DNA from 3 places in the Vibrio maritimus genome. Region 3 is predicted to be linked to each of the others. Evidence: predicted binding sites of a transcription regulator. Region 3 holds the regulator's gene; each other region holds the start of a gene.
The links. The regulator CRP, encoded in region 3, controls carbon source genes, mostly activating them, when cyclic AMP is high. The targets are predictions, from matches to a motif close to TGTGANNNNNNTCACA.
Positions count from the first base shown of each region.

Region 1: a site for CRP is predicted at 1,457-1,472, ahead of deoD (purine-nucleoside phosphorylase). Genes of this name have one in related genera too.
Region 2: a site for CRP is predicted at 2,134-2,149, ahead of cdd (cytidine deaminase). Genes of this name have one in related genera too.

Region 1 covers NZ_CP090439.1:358,578-362,867, forward strand. Annotated here, with positions in the region: gene LY387_RS18225 (MerR family transcriptional regulator) at 1-267, opposite strand, end outside; gene LY387_RS18230 (YbgA family protein) at 257-1,207, opposite strand; gene deoD (purine-nucleoside phosphorylase) at 1,559-2,269, shown strand; gene LY387_RS18240 (lactate dehydrogenase) at 2,393-3,880, shown strand; gene LY387_RS18245 (DMT family transporter) at 3,893-4,290, opposite strand, start outside.
Region 2 covers NZ_CP090438.1:1,647,909-1,652,198, forward strand. Annotated here, with positions in the region: gene purT (formate-dependent phosphoribosylglycinamide formyltransferase) at 1-975, opposite strand, end outside; gene cdd (cytidine deaminase) at 1,138-2,025, opposite strand; gene LY387_RS07600 (CidB/LrgB family autolysis modulator) at 2,206-2,892, opposite strand; gene LY387_RS07605 (CidA/LrgA family protein) at 2,894-3,259, opposite strand; gene sbcB (exodeoxyribonuclease I) at 3,354-4,290, opposite strand, start outside.
Region 3 covers NZ_CP090438.1:293,226-297,515, reverse strand. Annotated here, with positions in the region: gene LY387_RS01350 (hydrolase) at 1-630, shown strand, start outside; gene LY387_RS01345 (YheU family protein) at 704-916, shown strand; gene LY387_RS01340 (phosphoribulokinase) at 1,044-1,913, shown strand; gene crp (cAMP-activated global transcriptional regulator CRP) at 2,157-2,789, shown strand; gene LY387_RS01330 (DUF1338 domain-containing protein) at 2,862-3,653, opposite strand; gene astD (succinylglutamate-semialdehyde dehydrogenase) at 3,664-4,290, opposite strand, start outside.

The DNA.
Region 1 (4,290 bases), on a different replicon from region 3:
TAGCTGCTCAGTCTCAATATTCGCTTGAAAGATTGTGTTAGAGTCGAGTAACGACTTGACCTTGCCTATAGAAACGCCCTTGCTAAGCCAACCTTGTATGGTATTGATACGCTCAACGTCCTCCGACGTGTAGAGCCTATGCCCCTTGTCAGTACGCTGTGGCTGGATCAAGTTGTATCGGCGCTGCCACGCTCGCAAGGTAACGGGCTTTACGCCCGTTAAATCGGCGACTTCACGGATCGCATATAGAGTTTCATTACAAGCCATACCTTAGACGCATCTCCTCTGGGTGTGGTTGCAAAAACTGCTGCTGCGCCAAGTATTCATCTGGATACGCATTGAGATAGTGTTTCAGCAGCGTAAGTGGAGCAAGAACAGGAAGTATGCCCGTACGGTAGTCGTCTATTACCGTCGCAAGTTCTGCTTTTTCAGCTTTAGTGAGCGAGCGTTTGAAGTAGCCTTGGATGTGCATAAGAACGTTGGTTACGTTTTTACGGCTTGCACGATTCTTAAGACCCTCCATCAGTCCGAGGCGATAAGCTTGATAAAACTCTTCAGGGCTATAATCGGCTTGATTGGCCACCAATCTACCTAACTCCTTGTACGAGGCAGGGTCATGCGCCATGAGCGTCAGCTTGTATCGTGAATGAAACGCAACGATTTTACCCGCAGTTGGCTCCCCATCCATTGATTTGTAGAAGTCATTCAGGCCATATACGCGCGATATGAAGTTCTCTTTCAATATAGGGTCATTGAGCCTGCCATCTTCTTCCACTGGCAGCCAAGGCATAGTCTCCATCAAATGTTTTGTATACAAGCCAACGCCATCGGTTGATGCGTGACCATTTGAATAGACCTTCACACGCTCCATACCGCAGCTTGGCGATTTCGCGCACACGATGTAGCCGCACATTTCGGTATCTTTGAGTTCATCGACCTTACCTCGGGTGAATTGCATCATGCCATCGGTATAGTCTTTCGAAGCGTCTTTTGTTTCAACTAGAATAATGCGCTCTTCGTCACTCATTAATCGAATCGTAGGACGTGGAACAGACAGTCCCATGCCCACCTCCGGGCACACGGATACGAAGTCAAAATAGTCACGAAGTTCTTTGTTTACGTACGTGCTTTGCTTATGACCTGAATCAAATCGAACCTTTTCACCTAAAAGACAGGAACTGATACCCACTTTAATTTTGTCACCCATTGCCATCTCCCTATTCTTATCGCTCTTGCTAACGTTGTACAAAAAATATCTATGTATAAGTATTAGACTACTTTGGAATGTGATACAAAAAATTGTTTTGTACAATTATATGGAGAGGGGGAACGATTGGTTCACATCGAGATGAGAAATAACTCGCCATCGCTGTTAGTTGCAGAAAAATCGATTGCTCTACCGCTTTCAACACATTTAGTTATCATCCTGTCATTATCTTCTCCTTACAGATAAAACTGTGACTAAACTCTCATAGAACCCTTACACCAAGCGCTAGAATCACCCACAACAAAGAACGACACGTTCAACAATATTAGTTAAAACTTTAGGAGTGACTCCATGGCAACCCCACATATCAATGCAAAACCAGGTGATTTCGCAGAAACTGTCCTAATGCCAGGCGACCCACTTCGTGCTCAATACATCGCTGAAACCTTCCTAGAAGACGTTGAGAAAGTGTGTGATGTTCGTAACATGTTCGGTTACACCGGTACTTATAAAGGTCAACGCGTGTCCGTTATGGGTCACGGTATGGGTATCCCGTCATGCTGCATTTACGTTCATGAGCTGATTAAAGACTACGGTGTAAAAAACGTTATTCGCGTGGGTAGTTGTGGCGCTGTGCGTGACGATGTAAACCTAATGGACGTTGTAATCGGTATGGGTGCTTCTACTGATTCTAAAGTGAACCGCATTCGCTTCAACGATCACGATTTCGCAGCCATCGCAGACTTTGGCCTACTAGAAGAAGCGGTTAAGCAAGCTCGCCTTCAAGAAGTACCTGTAAAAGTGGGTAACATTTTCTCTGCAGACCTGTTCTACACTCCAGAAGCTGATATCTTCGACAAAATGAAGCATCTAGGTATTCTTGGTGTTGATATGGAAGCCGCTGGCATCTACGGCGTTGCCGCTGACCTTGGTGCAAAAGCACTGACCGTACTTACTGTTTCTGACCACATCATTCGTGGTGAAAAACTAAGCTCAGAAGATCGTCAAAAATCATTCAACGATATGATGGTCGTCGCACTGGAAACTGCGATTAACCTGTAATCAGAAAAAGCCAGCTCTCAGCCTGAAATGAGCTGGCTTTTTTCTAACTGGATAACGATAAAGCGTACTGTGAGATAATCACTGAGTGAGTCCGCGGTGCGAAACAAACCATAGGGGGTGAACGTGTCAGAAGGCAGACTGCCGATGGCCGCAGAAGGGTTACAGCTCAATTTTTGTAAAACATTGGCGTGTGACAATTTTGGACTAAGTGATGCAAACCTCTATATCCTGCAGCACAGTAACCCTAAACGGCCAGCGATGGTATGCCGCGAGTGTGGCGCGTTTCCCCCCCTACTTAACAACCAAGAAGTTCTCAATGAGCTTAAACGGTTGAAACTTCATCATCATGAAGGACTCCCTTCATGCAAAGATCCTCAATGCGAACATTTTGGGCTCTCTGTTCATACCCACAAAGATCGTTACCACTCGTTTGGTTTTAGTGGTGATCGTCAACGCTACCGCTGCAAAGCTTGTCAGGGTACCTTTGTTGATAAATGGTCTGGAAGTAACAAGAAACTGAGCTTTCAAGAGTCGCTTTTAGGGCTGCTTTTCACCGGATATTCCGTTCGTGAGATTTGTCGTAAGTTAGGTATTAATCCGAAGACTTTCTACGATCACATTGATCAAATCGCGAGTCGTTGCCGACGTAAACTCGCGGATATTGATGGTCGCTGGATAAAACATGCCGATACTTTTGAACTCGCATCGCATTATCGTGCACTGCAACCACAAAGTAACAATGGTGTTTTTTGGTTTGCTACCTGCGACGCTAAATCGGGGTATGTGCTTTGCCAGCACACGAACTATTCTGCAAGTGATGCCACAGACGCGTTAGAAGATCATGACGCATACGCTGTAAATGCTCAGATTGTTCCGAAAAGCTATAGCGCAGAAACCAACCATGAGATTTCAGCATCAGCGTCCGATTTAAAGGCACGCATTGACCTCACCTATCAAAACATTCTGGCAAGAAGCAATGTTGAAGACCCTTTGGGGAATTACGCGCGTTTTTCGTACCCTGCGGTGGGGTCGCTCATTCGCGCACCTTATACTTCCTATGCACACTATTTGCTGATTCTAGAGTCACTGTTCGAGGAAAACTCAGACGGCAATAAACGTATTACTCTCTACATGCCCCAAGATCCTGTACTTCGTTCTGCCGCGCTGAGCGTTTTCTTAAAGCAGATTCAAAGTAACCATGTCGAACTGATGTATGTAGAACAAGACGACCAATGGCAAGATGGTGAGACTTCCGACCTTGTGGATGTGGTGTTAATGGGGTGGTGGAGAGATCGCTGGGCAGTCACTCATCAAAGCTCGGGAGCAAGCAAAGGCGTTTGCTACTTAGCTGGTAGCAACCCTAACGTCTCATACTGGCTACAAACTGCGAACACCAAGCAGGTCAGTTTCTATCAAGATAGATTCCAGCTATTGTTTGAGAGCTTCGTTAATGAGCCCAGAAGAAAGCTAAGACCCGCTGGAATACATCCCCTTCTGGATATCTTCCGAGCTTGGCACAACTTATGTTATCAAGATAAGCAAGGATTGACGGCCGCTCAGAGACTTGGCGTCACCGACGCTCCGATGACGCTTCGCTGTCTACTTGATTAGCTAGTTTGTCGCTTACAAAAAGAACAAAGAAATTCCCAGTAGCGCACACAGAGTACCGACAACACTACGACGAGAAATTTGCTCTCCTCGCACTGCGTAGATAATCAAAATGAACAATGGACTGGTTGCAATAAGGGTCTGCGCTACTGCCGGATTCGCATGCTTGAGCGCAATTTGTTGCAGCCACAACGCAAGGAAAGTTCCAACAAAGATAGCGGCGATTAGCCAATACCAACTCACCGCTTTCATAGTGCGCCCTTGCTGAACCATCGAGCGGTAAGGCTTTTTCTCGAACAGTGGAATAAGACAAGCAACAACGGCCACACCAATAGTCAGACGGATAAAGGCCCCGAGAAGCGGTGGCAAGTCCCCTTGGACTAGCGCAAAGTGAGAGATAACCACCCCCGTCG
Region 2 (4,290 bases), 1.4 Mb from region 3:
CAAGATAACTGCTGATGCAGCTGGACCATATTGAGTGATACCATTTACCGGTAAACCAGTAAACGCACGTACGTGAAGCGCAAACTCAGACATATCTTGAGAAATCAGTGTGACCAAGCCCGTGTCGTGTGGGCGAGGAGACACTTCATTGAAGATAACTTTATCGCCCTTAACGAACAGTTCAACACCGAAGATACCGTAACCACCAAGCGCGTTTACGACTTGCTCAGCTGTGTATTCTGCCGCTTTTCGAGCGTTCTCAGACATGACTTGTGGCTGCCATGACTCGCGGTAGTCGCCGTCTTCTTGACGATGCCCTACCGGTGCACAGAAATGAACGCCATCAACCGCTCGAACGGTAAGCAAGGTGATTTCGTAGTCGAAGTCGATAAAGCCTTCAACGATGACGCGTCCTGCGCCTGTACGACCACCTTCTTGAGCATAAGTCCATGCAGACTCAATGTCCGCCTCTGTCTTGATGACACTTTGACCCTTGCCAGAAGAACTCATTACAGGTTTCACAACACAAGGTACGCCAACGTGAGCAACTGCCGCTTTAAAGTCGTCATAGTTGTCAGCGAACTGGTAAGGTGATGTATTAAGGCCCAGCTCTTCTGCTGCTAGGCGACGGATACCTTCTCGGTTCATCGTCAGCTTGGTTGCATTAGCCGTTGGTACGACATTCAGGCCTTTTTTCTCAAGCTCAACTAGCTTGTCAGTCGCGATGGCTTCGATTTCTGGTACGACGTACGCAGGCTGCTCTTTTTCGATGATAGCTTCGAGTGCTTCCCCGTCGAGCATATCCAGTACATAGCTGCGGTGAGCAACTTGCATCGCAGGGGCATCTGCATAGCGGTCACAAGCAATGACTTCGAGACCGAGGCGCTGACATTCGATGGCAACTTCTTTACCAAGTTCACCTGAGCCCAACAGTAATACACGCGTAGCATTTTCACGAGTAGCAGTACCAAACATATAATATCCTTGATCGTTCATGAGGAAGAATTGCGGTGGATCATACTGGAATTAACCAGGAAAGCAATCGTTTGCGCGGGAAATTACCATTCCTTTTCAATAGACTTAAAAAAACAGCCCCGCAACTAAGCGGGGCTGATAAAAAGGTTCGAATTCATATCATTACAACGAGATGTACTCGAGTGGAATGTCTGGATCAATGGCCTCAAGAGTTGCTTGAGTGTCTGCAAGGTGGCTAATTTTCCCAGATGCCATCTCAGCAAGTGCGACTAAACGAATAGATTCGAATGATTCACCATCAAGTAATAGCTGCATAAATGCCACTTGAAGTGGAGGAAGGCTCGGGTTGAACGCCGCGTTTTCAGCATAAGCACCCTGGTATACCTTTCCGCTTTCAGTCGCAATAGCAACGCCACTTAAGTTTTGTGTGTAAGGAGAGTGACTTCTATTGAGGGCATCAACTGCCGACAAGATCAATGCGTCTGTCTCTTCAGTCGATAAACCGTGCTGTTTTGGGCTCATCAGCGCATCAGTAATGCCAAGATCTTTAGGACCAAAAGACTCAGGTAGATACTCTTGAAGTGTCATCGCGTCACGTTGAGGCAATTGAACAACTAAGGTATCTGCTGTCGTAAGTTCATTCATAAACTGACGACAGTGACCACATGGACTGTAGTTAATGGTGATGTCTTTAAGACCAGTTTCACCCTTCATCCAGGCGTGGCTAATCGCAGACTGTTCAGCGTGAACAGTCTGACCCAATTGCGCGCCGATGATTTCCATGTTGGCACCGAAATATAATCGACCTGATAAACCACGGACGATGGCACCGACATAAAACTCAGAGATTGGCGCGTAGGAATAAGCGGCAGCAAACGGTAGTAGGGCAACACGAAGTTCATCGTCTTCGAGTCCTGAGATTGCTAATAACTCTTCAAATTGCGACTTAGAAATCGTAGCGTCGAAGTCAGACGCAGTAATAATAGGCTTTAGAAAATTTGCAATCTGTTCTGGGATTTCGGCCAACGCAGAATCAAAACGATCAGTCATGCGGTTTCCTATGTTATTGGACGTTTTCTTACATTCTAAGCAAGTTTTGCAGAGATAAAGGTGATTGCGATCACAATTAAAAATGTAATGAATGCAATAACCTCACAATAAGAGTGAAGTCACACAATTTATGGATTGGTGAGGTCCACCAATCCATAAGCGTGCTTAGGCAAGTCTAGGTTAAGAGATAAGGTGGGTAAGCCAAATTGAAAACGCGAACATTGACGGTGCTAAGATAGAGGTGATTACACCACAAATAACCAATGCCAATGAACTAAAAGCGGCGTCTCGCGGATCTTTTTCCGCACTTGTCGCTGTCCCTAGGGCGTGCGATACCGTCCCCATTGTTAAGCCTTTGGCGATTGGGTGGGTGACACCAAAGAGGTTGTAAATTGGATAGGCCATTATGGCGCCAAATAAGCCGACCAGAAGAACAAGGATAGCCGCAATGGATGGCTCTCCCCCTAAGTGACTGGAGACTTCCATAGCAATTGGGGTGGTGACAGATTTACCAAGTAAACTCGCAATTAGGTCCATATCTGCACCTAGCAACACTGCGATGATTGATGCTGTAAACATTGAGGCAATACTACCTACACCGCAGGCAAGCGCTATGATTCGCCAGTTCTGACGAATCTGTGGAAGTTGTTCATAAAGTGGGTAAGCTAATGCAACGACGGCAGGTTGCAGTAAATAACTGATCCATTCATTGTCCGCGTAGTAGGTATCAAAGGATACGTCGAACCAGACTAGAACGGGGATCAAAATCGCGATACTGATGAGTAGCGGGTTGAAGAGCGGGTTTTTCACTTTCATTGCAACGAAGCGGGCGAAGAAAAATACCGCAACGGTAATAGGAAGCCACATATTATTTGTCTCCCTTTTTTAAGAAGCGATCGAGAAATACCGAAAGCGCGATCAATACGATAAAAGACCCACCAACGGCACTTGCCAAAATAGGTAGGGCATTCTCTACTAACATTTCAAAATGGTTCATTAATCCCACGCTGATGGGCACAAACAGCAGGATCATATAACGAATAAACACGTGAGCACCTGGCTGCACGATGGACACAGGCATGGCACCAGTAGCAAGTGCAGTGAATAGAATGAGCATTCCGAAAACACTGCCAGGGATGGAAACATCTAACAAGCTTTGAATCGCATTGCCTAGCCACAGAGAAATGAAAATGACAGCAAAAGACAGTAAATAGCGAAGCACGGTTTTGAGCATGGCTTCCTCTTAGTGATGAATAGTATTGCAACATATGTCGCAGCCACACAAGTGAAAAGTAGGTGGCTGCTTTTTAACTACGAGGATGGAGAAGTTAAGAAACGAGACGCTCCACGTAGCGGTAGACGGATTTTAGTATGGCGAGCTTCTTCTCGTCAGACTCATGTTCGTGAACTAAGTTTTCCATATTTAGCATGTAGTCTTCAATACGACTTTCGAAAAATTCACGACAATGATTTGCCCACTTCTGCTGCTCAGTCTCATCAAGGGTCCACGCGAAATGGCGAGCTCGGTATCTAAATAACAGAGGTTCGACGCGAGAGTCACTAAAACTAATGTCTAATGCCGATAGATTGTTTGGATCGGTATCTCGAATGATATCCATCGCACTGCGATCTGCTGGTGTAAAGAAACCACTGTAGAGCTGAGTATCAACGTCGTCATCGTTTTCAAACTCTCTTTCAATGCTATATAACCCAATTAGCTTTTCTCGTATTTCAGGGTTCTGCTTGATGAGAGCAAGATTCTTCAAACATTGTTCTCTATCGATACCGATCACACCTGCATTTTCTGCGGTTAGCGTTTTAGCTGGAGCAAGAATAGGGCATTTGTTTAGATGAATAAGTTTAAGTGGAACAGGCAGTTCACCTTCTGCTAGATCATCGTGTCTGGTGTAGAGCCTTTTGTGAAGTGCTTCGACATCTAAATCTAGTAACGGCTGAGGATCTTTGGCGAGATCGGCAACAATCACTGCATTTTGGTTTGTTGGGTGCCATGCAATTGGTACGACCCAGCTAGTGTATTGGCACTCTTTACCGAGCATTCCAGATACGTGCATAAGCGGCGTCATATTGACGATATCTACCAGCTCATTGAGTTTGCGTTTGGTTCGCATTGAGTAGAAGTAGTCGAACAACTTAGGCTGTGCTGCTTTAACTTTTTTAGCAAGCTCAATGGTTGCAATGACGTCAGCCATCGCATCGTGTGCGTTTTCGTGCTCAATACCGTTCGCGACAGAAAGGTGCTCTAGC
Region 3 (4,290 bases):
GAGATTGGTGACGCAAGACAGTTCATTGAGCTTTTGGATCATCGTTACCCAAATAGTAAAAAGGTTGCCATAGGCGTTTCCCTTGGCGGCAATATGCTCACCAACTATCTTGCTCACTATGGTAATGATACTAAGCTGAATGGTGCGACCGTCATCTCTGCCCCGCTCGACCTCGCAGCGTGCGCGAGACGTATAGAACAAGGCTTCTCTAAGGTCTATCGCTCTTACCTGCTCAGCTCAATGAAAAAGAATGCGCTTAACAAACTTCATCTACTGAGTGAAGTTCTCGGGCTGACCGAAGAGCGCATCAAGAACATGAAAAAACTCTACGAGTTCGATGATTTGATCACTGCACCTCTGCATGGATTCAAAGGTGCCGATGACTATTATCAGCGCTGCTCTGGTCTACCTCGCCTACGAGAAATCACGGTACCGACCCAGTTTATTCATGCCAAGGATGACCCCTTTATGACACACGAGGTCATTCCAACCTTTACACTTCCCAACCATATCGACTACCAATTGCTTGAGCGAGGTGGTCATGTCGGTTTTATGACTGGCAGTCTCAGGCGCCCGCGTTTTTGGCTAGAAGAGACCCTGCCAAGTTACTACCAGCATCTGATTGATTAGCCAAAAAGAGCAACCACACCATTTGTGAATCAGCAGTGGTATAATCCTGCGGTCATAGAATTGAGAGGTATTTATGATCATCCCATGGCAACAAATTGACGCAGATACGCTGGATAACCTTATTAAAGAGTTCGTGCTGCGCGAGGGCACCGACTATGGTGAGTCGGAGGTGTCGCTAGACGACAAGGTTCGCCATGTTCGCAGCCAACTCGAGAGCGGTGAAGCCGTCATCGTGTTCTCTGAGCTGCACGAGACCGTCGACATTAAATCTCGTCGCGCGCTGTAATTTTTCGGTAGCGACGTAAGTAGCTGCTATATTGAAAGGCTATTGAACTGAAATTGGCCCATAAGGTCTAACTCCTTATGTGAGTTAGCAAATTTATAACGACAATTACAAATACACAGGAAGTGTTATGTCAGCAAAACACCCGATCATTGCTGTAACGGGCTCCTCTGGAGCTGGAACGACAACAACGTCAGAAGCATTCCGCAAGATGTTCAACATGATGAGCATCAAGCCTGCGTTTATTGAAGGTGACAGTTTTCACCGTTTTACGCGTCCAGAGATGGATATCGAGATCCGCAAGGCAAAAGAGCAAGGCAAACACATCAGTTACTTTGGTCCTCAAGCCAACGATTTCCCAGCCCTAGAAGAGTTTTTTCGCAACTATGGGCAAAATGGTACGGGGCAGTTTCGCCGCTACCTGCATACCTTTGATGAAGCCGTACCCTACAACCAAATGCCAGGCACCTTTACCCCGTGGCAAGACCTGCCAGAAAATAGCGATGTACTATTTTACGAAGGCCTGCATGGCGGCGTCGTCGACGGTGATGTGAATGCCGCTCAGCACGTTGACTTGCTGATTGGCATGGTGCCTATCGTTAACCTTGAGTGGATTCAAAAGTTCGTGCGAGATACCCGCGATCGCGGTCACTCAAGAGAAGCGGTCACCGATTCGATTGTTCGTTCAATGGATGACTACTTAAGCTATATCACGCCACAGTTTTCGCGTACTCACATCAACTTCCAGCGTGTACCCACCGTCGATACCTCCAACCCGCTCAACGCCAAAGGCATTCCGAGCTTGGATGAGAGCTTTGTGGTGATTCGCCTACGTGGTATCAAGAATGTCGACTTCCCTTACCTGCTCGCTATGATTGATGGCTCATTTATGTCTCGCCACAACACCATAGTGGTCCCTGGGGGTAAGATGAGTTTTGCGATGGAATTAATCGTCAGGCCAATACTTCAACAGCTCATAGAAACTGGCAAAATAGGTTAGGTTTTGTGAGCCGAATCTCGATGATTTTTTATACCGTGATCATGTGCACAGTTTTGTATAGATAAATGGGCTTATGACACGATTAAAATCAAGAAAAGTGGCGCAAAAAAGGATACTATTTCTTTGAAACAGAAGATCGCTTGCGCCATCTTCAAAGTGCTTTTATGCTAGTAAGTCTTAACAAACGGGCTTGCTAACAAATATGGAAAGCAGCAAGCATACCCTGCAGAGGAAGTAAGATATATGGTTCTAGGTAAACCTCAAACCGACCCAACGTTAGAGTGGTTCCTTTCACACTGCCACATTCACAAGTATCCATCGAAGAGCACGCTTATCCACGCGGGCGAGAAAGCAGAGACGCTTTACTACATCGTAAAAGGTTCTGTAGCGGTACTTATCAAAGATGAAGAAGGCAAAGAGATGATCTTGTCTTACCTTAACCAAGGTGACTTCATTGGTGAACTAGGCCTGTTCGAAGAAGACCAAGAACGTACAGCATGGGTACGAGCAAAATCACCTTGTGAAGTTGCGGAAATCTCATTCAAGAAGTTCCGTCAGCTTATCCAAGTTAACCCAGACATTCTAATGCGCTTATCTGCTCAGATGGCAAGTCGTCTACAAGTGACTAGCCAAAAAGTAGGTGACCTAGCGTTCCTAGACGTAACGGGTCGTATTGCACAGACGCTACTAAACCTAGCGAAACAACCAGATGCAATGACTCACCCAGACGGCATGCAAATCAAGATCACTCGTCAAGAGATTGGCCAAATCGTTGGTTGTTCTCGTGAAACAGTAGGTCGTATTCTTAAGATGCTAGAAGAGCAGAACCTAATTTCTGCACACGGTAAGACTATCGTGGTTTACGGTACTCGTTAAGAGCGCGTCGCAAGATTTAAAAAGCCACCTTCGGGTGGCTTTTTTGTTTTTGGGGTTTGGTATTTTTGGAGACTACTGATGCGTACTCTCAAAAATTTTGTCCGCCGAAGCAGCAACAAAGCCTTGATAGTAACTGCCATCGGCTAACTGATAGCGCTTAGCAAACTCATAGAATCCACCAGGAATCACCTGATCACCATCAGTAAATGCCACGGACACTTTGTCTGCCATCGTCGAGGATTGCTCCAAAAGAACCTCTGGTGAGCCTTTTACCTCACCACCTGATTCATTTATCGCAAACCCTGCATCACGAAGGTGCTGGTTTACGCCAACGACCTCGGCAAAGCGATCAAGCTGGTTCACGCTCACCGTAAAGTGATTCGCGCCATAACCATGAGCGGCAAGCCATGAAGCGTACTCACTTTCTTGCGCCAGTGTTTGGAAGTCTTGATAGCTTAGATCCCACAAGCGGCCACCATATAAAAACTCAGCAGAAGATAGCTTAGCGCTGTCCACCTGAGCCACTAGCTTGGCCACGATATCTTGTAGCGATTTAGAGCACTCTTCTACTCGCAATTCACTGATAAACACCTTAGGAAGCAAAGCATTGCTATGTTCTAGGTGAATCGCGGTCAGCTTTTTGGATTCAAAATCGTAATGGCCACTCACCTCGTAACCAAGGTCTAGAAACGGCTTAGCCAGCGTGTCGATACCCAGCGGTGCAACATTAAAGGTTCGCAGAGCAATATGGTCATTGATGAGCGACTCATCTTCTCTCAGCAAGTCATGAACCTTGTGAGCTGAAGGACATAAGCGAGTAATGTAGTCTTGCCACAAATGGCCAAATAACGCGTCAACAGTCATATCCAGATCCTTATAGTTCAATGCCAGGGCTCAGCGTCGCAGGAAGAACGGTGTTATCGCCTTCCATCGATGCCATAGGGTAAGCGCAGTAATCCGCTGCGTAGAACGCACTTGGGCGAAGGTTGCCAGAAGCGCCCGGACCACCAAACGGCGCATCACCGCTCGCGCCGGTTAGCTGACGATTACGGTTTACAATGCCTGCTCGGATGTGGTCTGTGAAGTATTGCCACTCCTCATCGCGCTCTGAGATAAGACCTGCCGATAGACCAAATCGAGTGTCGTTAGCCAGTTCTACCGCTTGCTCTAGGGTCTCGTAGCGTAACAGTTGTAGCAGCGGCCCAAAGTACTCTTCATCAGGAAGCTCAGCGATATCTGTCGCATCTAGTAGTGCTGGGGTCACGAACGCCGCATTCAAGCGTTTTGCTTCGACTAAGCTCTTACCGCCTAGCTTCACCAGTTCAGCCTGCGCTGCAATAATATGGTCTGCGGCCTGCTCTGAGATCTGTGGTCCCATAAATGGTGCAGGCTCTGCAAACGGCTCATCAATGCGAATCTTCTTAATGGCTGACACTAAGCTTTCTACTAATTGATCACCTTTTTCACCAAATGGCACATAAAGGCGTCGTGCGCAGGTACA